2 regions of the Streptomyces sp. NPDC007856 genome follow, and region 1 is predicted to be linked to the other one. Evidence: riboswitches for the same ligand, from Rfam matches in the RefSeq annotation. Region 1 holds a riboswitch; the other holds the start of a gene.
The links. Region 1 has a riboswitch for glycine ahead of gcvT (glycine cleavage system aminomethyltransferase GcvT). Riboswitches for the same ligand answer to the same signal wherever they lie in the genome.

Region 1 (4,406 bases):
GGCCTTGGGTCCGTGCGCGGGTACGGGTGCGCGGGTGGTGATCGCGGCCACGCGGCGGAGCCGCATGCCGATACAGCCCCGCGTCCCTGGGCCGGCTCAGTGGCCGTACTGGTAGAAGGGCCGGACGTGCGACCTCAGCCATTCGGCCACCGGGTCGTCCGTCACGTCCAGGAGGACCAGGTTGACCGGCCACTTGACCGGGACTTTGCCGAGGGCCCGGCCCAGGGCCTGGAGTGGCAGGGCGCGCAGGTCGCCCTCCCACTGGGAGAGTTCGACGCCCACGAACATCACCGGCTCGTCCGTCTCTATGGCGGCCAGGCAGCGGCGGGCGGTGCGGACCACGCCGGTCTCGGCGAACTCGGCGGACGCGGCGGAGAGGAAGTCGACCGGGTCGTCCTGCCAGTCCGGCTCGAAGAGGCGGACCCGGGCGCCGGTGTTCGGGCCGTCGAGCGGGGTACGGCCGGTGCGGCACAGCTCGGCCACCGCCGCAGGCGGGAGCGGGATGCCGACCAGGGCGTCGGGGTTCACCGCGATGCCGATCTGCGCGGGCAGGCCACGGGCGAACTCCACGGCCGGGGCGATGGTGTACGGCATGTGGGAGCCGGCCGCCTGGCGCAGCTGCTCCTCGGAGCTGAACACCGGGACGTACGCCTGGCCGCCGATGTCCAGCGTGGGCAGGTCGAGCGGGCCGCTGTCCGGGCCGCCGCCGCTCGGCAGCGGGATCCAGAGCAGGCTCCGGCCCAGCACCTCGATGATCCGGCCGGCCGCGGCGGGTATGCCGAGGGAGGCCGAGAGCACCTCCTCCAGCTCGTTGCCTGGCCAGCCGCCGTGCGGCTGGGGGTGCGCCTGTGCCGGGAAGTCCGCGGGAATGTCCGCCGGGAAGTCCATCTGCCTACCGCCTGCTGGGAACCACTGCTGTGACCATGAAGGCTAGCGGGTGGCTGTGACAGTGCCTCACCTTGTGAAGGCGATCCGCCGCAGGGCGTTTGCCGCCGGCCGGTCCAGCAGCACGGCCGCACCGCAGCCCGAGGGCAGCTCGCCGCGCTCGACCGCGTCCAGCAGCCGGGCGGTGGTGCGGCGGTGGCGGCGGAAGGCGTACCCGGAGACGCCCCGGCCGCGCTCGCGCTGGCCCTCGCGCGCGGTCTCGGGGGTGACGTCGAGCAGGAGCAGATGGAGGGTGCCGCCGCGACGGCGGGCCTCCCGGGCGAGCCAGGCGCGCACCCAGGACTGGGTGCCGCAGTCGTGCACGACGACGCCCTCGCCGGTGCGCAGGGCGCGGCGCAGGCCGGCGTAGTGGGCGAGGCGGACCAGGGGGCGGTAGAGGGTGTAGGGGAGGAAGGCCGGCAGGCGGGCCGCCCAGCGGTCGCGGGAGTCCTGGGAGTCGATGCGGGGGCCGGTGACCGCGCGCCGCATCAGGGTCGACTTGCCGCTGCCGGGCAGGCCGGTGATCACGGCGAGGTCGCGGGGGCCGAAGGCCAGGGCGTGCGGGCCACGGCCGGCCCGGTCCCGCAGGTCCCGGACGACCGGGGCCGGGGCGGGACGCTGCCTCGGCACCGCGATGCCGGTGGTGGCGGTGGCGGTGGCGGTGGCGGTGGCGGTGGCGGTGGCGGTGGCGGTGGCGGTGGCGGTGGCGTACACCGGGGTCCTGTTCACCGTGATCGTCCTCCCCTGTCGGCCGGTAATCTTCATTCCCCGACTGCGTAAAGAGAAGGTAATGGACGATGTCGTCGGTGGGGTCCACGTCCTGCCACAGGTCGGTTACAAAAGCCCGCTCGCCATGCGATGATGTGGCCGCCAACTGCATACCGGCCGCTTGAATCCGCGCGGGAGAGTTCCCAGCAGCTTCGCTGGGGCGCCGAAGGAGCAAGTCCCTCCCTTGAATCTCTCAGGCCCCGTTACCGCGCGGGCGAGGCACATCTGAAAAGCGGGCTGCTGCGTCAGTGGCTCCACCCAAGGTGCAAGCCGTGATCGCCCCGTGGCGGTCGTGGCGAACCTCTCAGGTTCCGATGACAGATGGGGAGGAACGTTCCTCGCCCGTCCTGTTTCCTGGGAGACGACCGACCGATGAGCAGTACCGAACTCCGTCACACCGCGCTCGATGCCCTGCATCGCTCGCTCGGTGCGACGATGACCGACTTCGCCGGCTGGGACATGCCGCTGCGCTACGGCTCCGAGCGCGACGAGCACATCGCCGTGCGGACGAAGGCGGGTCTCTTCGACCTCTCCCACATGGGCGAGATCACCGTCACCGGCGACGGGGCGGCCGCCTTCCTGAACTTCGCGCTGGTCGGCAACATCGCCTCCGTCGGCGTGGGCCGCGCCCGCTACACCATGATCTGCCAGGCCGACGGCGGCATCCTGGACGACCTGATCGTCTACCGGCTCGCCGAGACCGAGTACATGGTCGTCGCCAACGCCTCCAACGCCCAGGTGGTGCTGGACGCGCTGACCGAGCGCGCCGCCGGCTTCGACACCGAGGTCCGCGACGACCGGGACGCCTACGCGCTGATCGCCGTCCAGGGCCCGGAGTCCCCCGGCATCCTGAAGTCCCTCACCGACGCCGACCTCGACGGCCTGAAGTACTACGCCGGCCTGCCCGGCACGGTCGCCGGCGTCCCGGCACTGATCGCCCGCACCGGGTACACCGGCGAGGACGGCTTCGAGCTGTTCGTGAAGCCCGAGCACGCGGTCGAGCTGTGGCAGGCGCTGACCAAGGCCGGCGAGGGCGTCGGCCTGGTCCCGTGCGGCCTGTCCTGCCGGGACACCCTGCGCCTGGAGGCGGGCATGCCGCTGTACGGGCATGAGCTGACCACCTCGCTCACCCCCTTCGACGCCGGGCTGGGCCGGGTGGTGAAGTTCGAGAAGGAGGGCGACTTCGTGGGGCGCGAGGTGCTCACCGAGGCCGCCGCCAGGGCCGAGGCCAACCCGCCGCGCGTCCTCGTCGGGCTGATCGCCGAGGGCCGTCGGGTGCCGCGCGCCGGGTACACCGTCGTCGCCGGCGGCGAGGTGATCGGCGAGGTCACCTCCGGCGCCCCCTCCCCCACCCTGGGCAAGCCGATCGCCATGGCCTACGTCGACGCGGCGCACGCGGCGCCGGGCACCGAGGGCGTCGGCGTGGACATCCGGGGCAGCCACGAGCCGTACGAGGTCGTGGCGCTGCCCTTCTACAAGCGCCAGAAGTAGACACTGGGCGCGGTCACTGTGTGACCCAGCGCACGTTTCCGCTGCTCACCAGCGGTCTCAGCAGTCCCCCCTTCATCAGCACTCCCGCGCGTACAGGAGAATTCAGGCCATGAGCAACCCCCAGCAGCTGCGCTACAGCAAGGAGCACGAGTGGCTGTCGCCCGCCGAGGACGGCGTGTCGACGGTCGGCATCACCGAGTTCGCGGCCAACGCGCTCGGCGATGTGGTCTACGCCCAGCTCCCCGAGGTCGGCTCCACCGTGACCGCGGGCGAGACCTGCGGCGAGCTGGAGTCGACCAAGTCGGTCTCCGACCTGTACTCGCCGGTCACCGGTGAGGTCACCGAGGTCAACGACGACGTCGTCAACGACCCGTCGCTGGTGAACTCGGCCCCCTTCGAGGGCGGCTGGCTGTTCAAGGTGCGCGTCGCGGAGGAGCCGGCCGACCTGCTCTCCGCCGACGAGTACACCGCCGAGACCGCCGGCTGAGGAGTCGTAGCCGTATGACCGTCCTGAACACGTCCCTGCACGAGCTGGACCCGGAGATCGCCGCCGCGGTCGACGCCGAGCTCGGCCGCCAGCAGTCCACGCTGGAGATGATCGCCTCCGAGAACTTCGCGCCGCTCGCGGTGATGGAGGCGCAGGGCTCCGTCCTCACCAACAAGTACGCCGAGGGCTACCCCGGCCGCCGCTACTACGGCGGCTGCGAGCACGTCGACGTCGCCGAGCAGATCGCCATCGACCGGATCAAGGAGCTGTTCGGCGCCGAGTACGCCAACGTCCAGCCCCACTCCGGCGCCTCCGCCAACCAGGCGGCCCTGTTCGCCCTCGCCCAGCCCGGGGACACCATCCTCGGCCTGGACCTCGCGCACGGCGGCCACCTGACCCACGGCATGCGCCTGAACTTCTCCGGCAAGCAGTTCAACGTGGTCGCCTACCACGTGGACGCCGCAACCGGCCTGGTCGACATGGCCGAGGTCGAGCGGCTCGCCAAGGAGCACCGCCCGAAGGTGATCATCGCGGGCTGGTCGGCGTACCCGCGCGAGCTGGACTTCGCGGAGTTCCGCCGGATCGCGGACGAGGTCGATGCCTACCTGTGGGTCGACATGGCGCACTTCGCGGGCCTGGTCGCGGCCGGTCTGCACGCCAACCCGGTGCCCTACGCCGACGTGGTGACCTCCACCACGCACAAGACGCTCGGCGGTCCGCGCGGCGGCATCATCCT
Region 2 (4,406 bases), on a different contig from region 1:
GTCTTGACGACGACGACCTTCATGCCGGCCATCACGGCGCTGGCGGCGTTGGTGCCGTGCGCGGAGGACGGGATCAGGCAGACGGTGCGCTGCTCGTCGCCGCGCGCGCGGTGGTAGCCGCGTACGGCGAGCAGACCGGCCAGCTCGCCCTGGGAACCGGCGTTCGGTTGCAGGGAGACCTTGTCGTAGCCGGTGACCTCGGCGAGACGTTCCTCCAGCTCGCGGATGAGCGTGAGGTAGCCCTCGGCCTGCTCGGCCGGGGCGAAGGGGTGCAGCTGGCCGAACTCGGGCCAGGTGACCGGCTCCATCTCCGTGGTCGCGTTGAGCTTCATGGTGCAGGAGCCCAGCGGGATCATGCCGCGGTCGAGCGCGTAGTCGCGGTCGGCCAGCTTGCGCAGGTAGCGCAGCATGGCGGTCTCGGAGCGGTGCTGGTGGAAGACCGGGTGGGTGAGGAAGGCGTCGGTGCGCAGCAGCGCCTCGGGGAGGGTCTCCTCGGCGGTCGCGTCCAGCGCCTCGATGTCGCCCTCGACACCGAAGGCGGACCACACGGCGGCGACCTGAGCCCGCTTGGTCGTCTCGTCGCAGGCCATCGAGACATGGTCGGCGTCGGCCAGGTGCAGGTTGACGCCGTGCTCCCGGGCTGCGGCGGCGATCTCGGCGGCCTTGCCGGGCACGCGCGCGGTGAGGGTGTCGAAGAACGCGGCGTGCACGATCTCGACGCCGCCGGCCTTCAGTCCCTCGGCGAGGATCGTGGCGTACCGGTGGGTGCGCCGGGCGATGGTCTGCAGGCCCTCCGGACCGTGGTAGACGGCGTACATGCCGGCCATCACGGCGAGCAGCACCTGCGCGGTGCAGATGTTGCTGGTGGCCTTCTCACGACGGATGTGCTGCTCACGGGTCTGCAGCGCGAGCCGGTACGCCTTGTTCCCGTCGGCGTCGACGGAGACACCGACCAGCCGGCCGGGCAGGCTGCGCGCGAACTTCTCGTGCACGGCCATGTAGCCGGCGTGCGGACCGCCGAAGCCCATCGGCACACCGAAGCGCTGGGTGGTGCCGACGGCGATGTCCGCGCCGAGCTCGCCCGGGGAGGTCAGCAGGGTCAGCGCGAGCAGGTCGGCGGCGACGGTGACGAGCGCGCCCAGCTCGTGGGCCTGGTCGATGACCGGCTTGATGTCGCGTACGGCACCGGAGGCGCCCGGGTACTGGATCAGGACGCCGTTGATCTCGCGCTCGGCGATGTCGGCCGGGATGCCGTCGCCGAGGTCGGCGACGACGACCTCGACACCGGTCGGCTCGGCGCGGGTCTGGATGACGGCGATGGTCTGCGGCAGCGCGTCCGCGTCGACCAGGAACAGACCCTTCTTGTTCCTGCCCATGCGCCGGGACAGCGCCATGGCCTCGGCGGCGGCGGTGCCCTCGTCCAGCAGGGAGGCGCCCGAGGTGGGCAGCCCGGTGAGGTCGGCGACCATCGTCTGGAAGTTCAGCAGGGCCTCGAGGCGGCCCTGGGAGATCTCCGGCTGGTACGGCGTGTAGGCCGTGTACCAGGCCGGGTTCTCCATGACGTTGCGCAGGATGACGGGCGGGGTGAACGTCCCGTAGTAGCCCAGCCCGATCATGGAGTCGAGGACCTGGTTGCGGTCGGCCAGCGAGCGCAGCTCGGCGAGGACCTCGGCCTCGGTGCGGGCACCCGGCAGGTCGAGGGCGTCGGCGTTCTTGATCACATCCGGGACCGCCGCGGCGGTGAGCTCGTCCAGCGAGCCGTAGCCGACCTGCGCGAGCATCTTGGCCCGCGCCTCCTGGTCGGGCCCGATGTGGCGCTGCTCGAACGGGATGCCCGCTTCGAGCTCCGGGAGCGGAATGCGATGGGCGGTCATTGCGGAGGCCTCCTGGTCTGACGCGACCTTCGAAGGGCACCACGGTGCGGGTGCCCCGACGGCCTCCCCCTCTGTCATCTCAACCTGAGAGCTTCACCGGGTATGTCCCGGCTTTCACCGTCGGTGAGAGCGGGAGCCGTCGACGCCCGCCCTGCTTTCCAGAGTGACCTCGTCCGTGCGGTACGTGAGCCTGAGAGATTCCGGGGAGGATTTGCTCCTTCGGCGCCTCCGAGGTGATCGGAGGACTCTCCCGCACGGGGTCAGCAGCCGCTGTCAGCCTACCAGCGAGGTCAACGACGGGGTCCTCGAGTGGCCGCCTCCCTGAATGTGCTCTTTCGTAGTGCTTACGGATGAGTTGCGACCACGTGGAGGGAGAGGGACCGTGCAGACCGACATCGATCCGCGCAACCTGATCGGCCGCAAGGCGTTCGACCGCAATGGCACCAAGATCGGGACCATCGACGAGGTGTACCTCGACGACGCGACCGGAGTGCCCGAGTGGGCGGCGATACGCACCGGCCTGTTCTCCCGAGACGCCTTCGTCCCCCTGGAACCGAGCGAACTGATCGAAGGCTCCCTGCACGTCCCCTTCGACCGCGCCCTGATCAAGGACGCCCCCGACTTCGGCGTGGGCCGCCATCTCTCCCCCGAGCAGGAACTGCAGCTCTACCACCACTACGGCCTGGACGTGGCATCACCTCCCTCGGCCCCGGACCACGACTTCGGTAAGCTGGCCGGGTCGGAGGAGACCTGATCGGAGGCCTCCGCGACCAACGGCAGCGGATCGGCAGGCTCCAGCGCAGGATCATCGACAAGGAACGTCCGCACCCTCCCCGGAAGGGACTGCGGCGTCTCGAACCGCACGGTGACCCGCCCCAGCCCACTCCCCTGCACCCACCCGTGCCCGTGCTCGGCGTGCCTTACGTCCTGTCCCGCCCGCCAGTGCCGTTCGACAGGCTCCGGCCGCTCCACGACGACCTCGGCCCCGGCCTCCTCCGGCATCTGCGCCGCCGGCGCGGGCATCGCCTGCGCGAACAGGTCCTCCTGGGTGTAGTCGGCGAGCCCGGAGACACCCACGCCCAGCAGCCGTACCCCACCCGTGGTGTCCACGGAGTCCAGGAGCCGCGCGGCCGCCTCCCGCACGACCGCGGGATCGTCCGTGGGCCCTCTGAGCGTCTCGGAGCGGGTCAGGGTCGAGAAGTCGTACCTGCGCACCTTCAGCACGATCGTCCGCCCCGACAGCCCGGCCCCGCGCAGCCGCCCCACACACCGGTCGGCGAGCCGCTGCACCTCCAGCCCGATCCGCAGCCGGTCATGGATGTCCACGTCGTAGGTGTCCTCGACCGACACGGACTTCGCCTCACGCTCGGCCACCACGGGCCGCTCGTCATGGGCCAGGGCCATGGCGTACAGCGCCTGACCGTGCGCCTTGCCCAGCAGCCGCACCAACTCGTCCTCGCCCGCCTCGGCCAGCTCCTCGACCGTCGTGATCCCGGCCCGGCGCAGATGGTCCCCGGTGGCCGGCCCGACCCCCGGCAGGGTCCGCACCGGCATCGGCCCCAGCAGCGCCCGCTCGGATCCCGGCTCGATGAGCACCAGGCCGTCCGGCTTGGCCTGTTCCGAAGCGATCTTGGCGAGCATTTTGGAGGCGGCGAGCCCCACCGATCCGGTCAGCCCGGTGACCGCCCGGATGTCCGCGCGCAGCCTGATCCCGACCAGCCGCGCCGACTCCTCGTCCCAGGCTCTGCCCCCGGCCTCCAGATCCACGAACGCCTCGTCCAGGCTGAGCGGCTCCACCAGCGGCGACAGCTCCCGCAGCAGCGCCATCACCTGCTCGCTGATCGACCGGTACACGGTGAAGCGCGGCACCAGATAAGCGGCGTTGGGGGCCAGCCTGCGCGCCTGCGCCATGGGCATCGCCGAGTGGACCCCGAAGGCGCGTGCCTCGTACGACGCGGTGGCCACCACCCCGCGCGGCCCGAGCCCGCCCACGACGACCGCCTTCCCGCGCAGGCTCGGCTTGGATGCCTGCTCCACCGAGGCGTAGAAGGCATCCATGTCGAGATGCAGGATTGTGGGCGCGTTTCTCACATCTCCGATGCTGCACCACGGCACTGACAATGCCGTGGCGCCGGGAAACGGCTGAGGCGCCCGGCGCTCAGACCGCGCGGTTGCGGCGCCGCGCCAGCTCGTCCGCGGGGTTGTGCCCGACCAGCGTCTCGCCGGTGTCGATGCGCTCACCGTGCAGCTGGGAGAGCGCGCTTTCCACGTCCCGCCACACCACGCCGACGGCGATCCCGAAGATGCCCTGACCGCCCTGGAGCAGGGCGTGGACCTCGTCCGGCGAGGTGCACTCGTACACCGTGGCGCCATCGCTCATCAGGGTCATCCGCTCCAGGTCACGGAAACCGCGTTCCCTGAGGTGCTGCACGGCCGTGCGGATGTTCTGCAGCGAGACCCCGGTGTCCAGGAAGCGCTTGACGATCTTCAGGACGACGACGTCGCGGAAGCTGTACAGCCGCTGTGTCCCCG

Region 2: another riboswitch for glycine. It lies ahead of gcvP (aminomethyl-transferring glycine dehydrogenase); the one in region 1 lies ahead of gcvT (glycine cleavage system aminomethyltransferase GcvT).

The regions. Positions count from the first base shown of each region.
Region 1 is NZ_JBIAEC010000009.1:306,103-310,508, forward strand. Features, by position in the region: gene ACFYOH_RS23020 (enhanced serine sensitivity protein SseB) at 97-888, opposite strand; gene ACFYOH_RS23025 (AAA family ATPase) at 955-1,659, opposite strand; glycine riboswitch at 1,815-1,911, shown strand; gene gcvT (glycine cleavage system aminomethyltransferase GcvT) at 2,065-3,183, shown strand; gene gcvH (glycine cleavage system protein GcvH) at 3,293-3,670, shown strand; gene glyA (serine hydroxymethyltransferase) at 3,685-4,406, shown strand, end outside.
Region 2 is NZ_JBIAEC010000015.1:8,567-12,972, reverse strand. Features, by position in the region: gene gcvP (aminomethyl-transferring glycine dehydrogenase) at 1-1,874, opposite strand, end outside; glycine riboswitch at 2,043-2,137, opposite strand; gene ACFYOH_RS31185 (PRC-barrel domain-containing protein) at 2,257-2,628, shown strand; gene ACFYOH_RS31180 (DNA polymerase IV) at 2,550-3,965, opposite strand; gene ACFYOH_RS31175 (MerR family transcriptional regulator) at 4,033-4,406, opposite strand, start outside.